2 regions of the Kosakonia radicincitans DSM 16656 genome follow, and region 1 is predicted to be linked to the other one. Evidence: predicted binding sites of a transcription regulator. Region 1 holds the regulator's gene; the other holds the start of a gene.
What was found. The regulator PhoB, encoded in region 1, activates phosphate uptake and scavenging genes when phosphate is short. The targets are predictions, from matches to a motif close to CTGTCATAAAACTGNCNNAT.

Region 1 (3,122 bases):
ACTCGGCAGTATCGCGGGTCATCAGATCGTTTTGCGATTGTGACAGGGTGCTAAGGCGCGGTGTTTCGTGGTACAGCGCCAGACAAATAGCATCGAGCAGGGTGGTTTTCCCTGCGCCCGTCGCGCCGGTAATGGCGAACAAACCGTTGCTGGCGAACGGCTCTTCGGTAAAGTCGATTTTCCATTCGCCTTTCAGCGAGTTGAGGTTTTTTAACCGCAAACTGAGGATCTTCATGCCTCTTTCTCCGCATCCAGCGCCTGGCGCGCTTCACTGAACAAGGCTTGCAGGCGCGCCGTTTGCATCTCGTCGATCTCTTCCTGCGCCAGGCGGCGGGCGAAGACCTCTTCAACTTTCAATTCACTGAGCGTTTCCCGCAGCTCTCCGGCGAGGATCCGCTCCCGCTGTTCGCGGCTGCGGCGCACCAGCAACACTTCGACGGGCAAATCTTCGGTAACTTGCTGGATTTTACGTTGCATATCAGCCAGATATTCGCGGCTTTCAATTTCAATATCCAGCCAGACTGGCGTGTCGGTGGACGCATCGCGCCACTGCTCAAGCTGGCGGCAAATCTCGGCGAAATCACCCTTGATTACGGCCAGCGGCTGCGTGGCCGGAATGTCGAGCGCGGTAACTTCCGCCAGCTTGCCATCGCTGAACGTGACCAGATTGACGCTTTTACGCTTTCCGGTTTCATCAAAACTCAGTGGGATCGGTGAACCGCAGTAGCGAATATGCTGCAGGCCGCCAATTTTCTGCGCGCGGTGAATATGTCCAAGCGCAATATAGTCGGCTGGCGGGAAATTCTCCGCCGGGAAGGCATCCAGGGTGCCGATATAGATGTCACGTACGGCGTCACTTTTGCTGGCACCGACGGTGGTCAAATGGCCGCTGGCGATAATCGGCAGCGCCTGCTCGCCGCGCAGAATGCAGGCGGCGTCATACTGCTTCTGGTAGTAATCGGTAATAGCCGCCAGCAGATGTTGCTGTTTTTCCTGCCCTGATAATCCGGCCTGGCTGATGACCATGTCACGCGGGCGTAAAAACGGTACCGGACAGAAAACGGCGCCGGGCGTGCCATCACGGCGATTGAGCCAGAATGGTGCGGCGCCGGCACTGGCGACCACGGTGGTTTTCAGGTAAGCGAGGATCTCTTTTGATTCGTTCAGCGTTGCCACGGAATCATGGTTGCCCGCCAGCACCACTAACTGGCAGCCGGTTTGCTGGAGTTTCACCACAAAGCGGTTATATAACTCGCGGGCATAACTGGGCGGAGAACCGGTATCAAAGATATCACCTGCAACAATAATGGCGTCCACCTGGTGCTGCTCTGCGGCATTCAGCAGCCAGTCGAGAAAGGCGTCATGTTCTGCAGCGCGGCTTTTGCTGTAAAAGTTCTGACCCAAATGCCAGTCTGAAGTGTGAATAATGCGCATAGCGATTCCGTGGCGAAAATGGATAAACGCGATTATAACATTCAGGGTGTTAGAGACATTAACTGCGTGAATATTCGCGCTGTCATAATGCTGCGGGCAGGGTCATCTGGTGGTCATGTTATTCATAAATCTGTCATAAAACTGACGCATAATGGCGCCGCTATACAAACTGACGACTTATACGAGAAAACAGGGCGAATTATGGCGAGACGAATTCTGGTCGTTGAAGATGAAGCACCGATCCGTGAAATGGTGTGCTTTGTGCTCGAGCAAAATGGTTTTCAACCGGTAGAAGCTGAAGATTATGACAGTGCGGTGAACCAACTTAACGAACCCTGGCCAGACTTGGTTTTACTGGACTGGATGTTGCCTGGCGGTTCCGGTATTCAGTTTATTAAGCACCTGAAACGCGAGGCCATGACCCGCGATATTCCGGTGATGATGCTGACGGCGCGTGGCGAAGAGGAAGATCGTGTACGCGGTCTGGAAACCGGTGCGGACGATTACATTACCAAGCCCTTCTCACCGAAAGAGCTGGTTGCCCGTATTAAAGCGGTTATGCGCCGTATTTCGCCGATGGCGGTGGAAGAAGTGATTGAAATGCAGGGACTTAGCCTCGATCCCTCTTCGCATCGCGTGATGACCGGCGAAAATCCGCTGGATATGGGGCCGACGGAGTTTAAACTCTTACACTTCTTTATGACCCACCCGGAACGCGTGTACAGTCGTGAACAACTGCTGAACCATGTCTGGGGAACCAATGTTTACGTCGAAGACAGAACGGTTGATGTCCATATTCGTCGCCTGCGCAAAGCGCTGGAACACAGCGGTCACGATCGTATGGTGCAAACAGTGCGCGGCACGGGATATCGTTTTTCGACCCGTTTCTGAAATTTGACAGGAGTGTGACGCGTGCTGGAACGGCTGTCATGGAAAAGGCTGGTGCTGGAGCTCCTCCTTTGTTGTCTACCTGCTTTTATACTCGGCGCGATTTTCGGTTACCTGCCCTGGTTTTTATTTGCCGCGGTAACCGGGCTGCTGATCTGGCATTTCTGGAATTTACTGCGCCTCTCCTGGTGGTTGTGGGTCGATAAAAGTATGACTCCACCGCCCGGCACGGGAAGCTGGGAGCCGCTGTTATACGGGCTGCACCAGATGCAGATGCGTAATAAAAAGCGGCGGCGCGAGCTGGGTAATCTCATCAAACGCTTTCGCAGCGGTGCGGAATCTCTGCCGGATGCGGTGATCCTCACCACCGAAGAAGGGTCTATTTTCTGGTGTAACGGCCTGGCACAACAGCTGCTGGGGCTGCGCTGGCCGGATGATAACGGGCAGAACATCCTGAACCTGCTGCGCTACCCTGAATTCACGCAGTATCTTAAAAAACAAGAATTTACCCGGCCACTGAATCTGGTGCTGAACAGCGGGCGCCATCTGGAGATCCGCGTGATGCCTTACAGCGAGCAGCAACTGCTGCTGGTGGCGCGCGATGTTACGCAGATGCACCAACTGGAAGGCGCGCGGCGTAACTTTTTCGCTAACGTCAGCCATGAATTGCGCACGCCGTTGACGGTGCTGCAAGGTTACCTGGAGATGATGCAGGAGCAGGCGCTGGAAGGCGCGCCGCGCGAAAAAGCGCTGCATACCATGCGTGAGCAAACATCGCGGATGGAAGGGCTGGTGCGCCA
Region 2 (3,122 bases), 2.7 Mb from region 1:
TACCGATATTTTTGCCCGTGGAGTGGTTCAACCCCTGCACAAACTCAATCTCTTCGGCAAAGGTATGAATGCGGAATTCCGATTTGCCCATCGGAAAGCGCCCCGGAAAGAGCTGCACTTTCTTGCCGTTTTCCACATCAAAGCCTTCGGTAAACTTCAGCGAACGAATTTCGTCCAGCGTAAAGTCGATGGCGTAAAAGCGGCCATCTTTACGGGCGCGCTGCGGAAAACGCTCCGCCACATCGGTCACGCGATCCAGATAGTGATCGTGCAGGACAACCAACTGGTCGTCTTTGGTCATCACCAGATCCTGCTCGAGATAATCGGCGCCCTGCGCATAAGCCATCGCTTTTGCCGGTAATGTGTGCTCCGGCAGATAGCCGCTTGCACCGCGATGGGCAATCACGATTTTCTCCGCCGCCAGCGCCTGGCTGGCAAATAAACCGGCTAGTAACAGGCCGGTTGTGATACGGGTAAAGGTGGTTTTCATCTGCACTCCCTTTTACTGACGGCGCGCCAGCATCTCAGCATGGTGACGTTTTTCGCCCAGCATCACGATAATCAGCAACAAAACGGCGAGAATGCTGCCGCCGATCATCACCATAAAACCGCCATCCCAGCCGAAGAAATCAACGGTATAACCGACAATGGCACTGGCGGCGACAGAACCGCCGAGGTAGCCAAACAATCCGGTAAACCCGGCTGCCGTACCTGCCGCTTTTTTCGGTGCCAGCTCCAGTGCATGCAGACCAATCAGCATCACCGGGCCATAAATCAGGAAGCCAATGACGATCATACAGACCATATCTACCGTCGGATTGCCCGCCGGGTTCAGCCAGTAAACAATAGTCGCGATTGTCACCAGCGTCATAAAGAACACGCCGGTCGCGCCGCGATTGCCACGGAACACTTTGTCCGACATCCAGCCGCAGAGCAGCGTGCCGGGAATACCCGCGTACTCATACAAAAAATAGGCCCACGAGGATTTATCCAGCGCGAAGTGCTTCACTTCTTTCAGGTAAGTTGGCGACCAGTCGAGAATGCCGTAACGCAGCAGATATACGAACACGTTAGCCACGGCGATGTACCACAACAGCTTGTTCGGCAGGATGTACTGCATAAAAATCTGCTTCGCCGACAGCTCTTCTTCGTGCTTGTCACTGTAATCATCCGGGTAGTCGTTTTTGTACTCTTCGATCGGCGGCAAACCGCAGGATTGCGGCGTATCACGCATCAGAGCAAAGGCGATAATCGCCACCAGAATCGCGCCAAAGGCTGGCATATACAGCGCTGCACGCCAGTCGTTAAACCAGGCCATCCCTAACAAAAACAGCAGTGGCGGAATACCGCCGCCAACGTTATGCGCGCAGTTCCACACAGAAACAACGCCGCCGCGCTCCTTCTGCGACCACCAGTGCACCATCGTACGTCCACACGGCGGCCAGCCCATCCCCTGGAACCAACCGCATAAAAAGAGCAGCACAAACATGATCATAATGCTGGAGGTGGCCCAGGGCACAAAGCCCATAAACAGCATCACGGCAGCAGCAAGAATCAGCCCGGCGGGCAGAAACACGCGCGGATTCGAACGATCCGATACCGAGCCCATGATGAATTTCGAAAAGCCGTAGGCAATCGAGATACCTGAAAGCGCAAACCCCAGATCGCCACGGGAGAACCCCTGTTCAACGAGGTACGGCATGGCCAAGGCAAAGTTTTTACGCACCAGATAATAGGCAGCGTAACCAAAAAAAATGCCGAGGAAAATTTGCCAGCGCAGCCGCCGATAAAGCGGGTCGATTTGCGCGTCCGGCAGACGCGAAAGATGGGGGGCAGGTTTAAAAATACTCAACATAGCGGCCTCCGTGGCGCGGTAAGACTCATTTCGGGCAAGAATGAGTGAAAACGAACATTACGAAAGTTATTCGCGGCGGATTGTAGAGAAAGTTTTACGTAGAGAGAACGGGTTGTCGCAATAAATGTTACAGAAATATGACAAGAGTCTAATTTCACGCATGAAAGCGCGTTCGACTTTCGTTATTTGCTCGAATATGCGCGATATCAAACAAACCACACTCATGGTGTGGCTAAATGGTTGCATCTGAAAGTCGGCCACAGGGACGCGAAGATGCATAACTCTCCTGATTACGATGTGATTATTATTGGCGGCGGAGCCACCGGTGCCGGGATAGCCCGTGACTGCGCTCTGCGCGGACTGCGCGCGGTGCTGATCGAACGTCACGACATCGCCACCGGCGCAACTGGCCGCAACCACGGCCTGCTGCACAGCGGGGCGCGCTATGCGGTCACTGATAACGAATCTGCGCGCGAATGCATTGCAGAGAACCAAATCCTCAAACGCATTGCCCGTCACTGCGTTGAACCCACCGATGGTCTGTTCATTACGTTGCCGGAAGATGATTTGGTCTATCAAAGCCAGTTTATCAATTGCTGCCGGCAGGCAGGTATTCCGGCACAGGCGATTTCGCCGCAAGAAGCGCTGCGGTTAGAACCGAGCGTTAACCCGACGCTGCTCGGCGCTGTGCGGGTGCCGGATGGGACAGTGGATCCTTTCCGCCTGACCGCCAGCAATATGCTGGATGCGCGTGAGCACGGAGCAAAAATCCTTACTGGCCACGAAGTGTGCGGGTTGATTCGCCATGGCGATCGCGTGAGCGGCGTGAATCTCTGGCATCCTGCCAGCGGCGAAAATCTGCAACTTTACGCGCCAGTGGTGGTGAACGCTGCCGGGATCTGGGGCCAGCGCATCGCGGAATATGCCGATCTGCGCATTCGCATGTTCCCGGCCAAAGGCGCGCTGTTAATCCTCGATCACCGAATCAATCAGCGGGTTATTAACCGCTGCCGCAAACCTGCCGATGCCGATATTCTGGTGCCTGGCGACACCATTTCACTGATCGGCACCACCTCCACGCACATTGATTACGCCGATATCGATAACGTCCGCGTGACGCCGGAAGAGGTGGATATCCTGCTGCGGGAAGGGGAAAAACTGGCACCGGTAATGGCGCAAACGCGTATTCTGCGCGCCTATGCGGGCGTTCGTCCGCTGGTAGCCAGCGATGACGATCCGAGCGGCCGCAATGTCAGCCGGGGCATTG

Region 2: the regulator PhoB is predicted to act here: its motif matches at 1,980-1,999, upstream of glpT (glycerol-3-phosphate transporter).

The regions. Positions count from the first base shown of each region.
Region 1 covers NZ_CP018016.1:4,394,118-4,397,239, reverse strand. Annotated here, with positions in the region: gene sbcC (exonuclease subunit SbcC) at 1-235, opposite strand, end outside; gene sbcD (exonuclease subunit SbcD) at 232-1,434, opposite strand; gene phoB (phosphate response regulator transcription factor PhoB) at 1,636-2,325, shown strand; gene phoR (phosphate regulon sensor histidine kinase PhoR) at 2,347-3,122, shown strand, end outside.
Region 2 covers NZ_CP018016.1:1,717,551-1,720,672, reverse strand. Annotated here, with positions in the region: gene glpQ (glycerophosphodiester phosphodiesterase) at 1-490, opposite strand, end outside; gene glpT (glycerol-3-phosphate transporter) at 503-1,855, opposite strand; gene glpA (anaerobic glycerol-3-phosphate dehydrogenase subunit A) at 2,129-3,122, shown strand, end outside.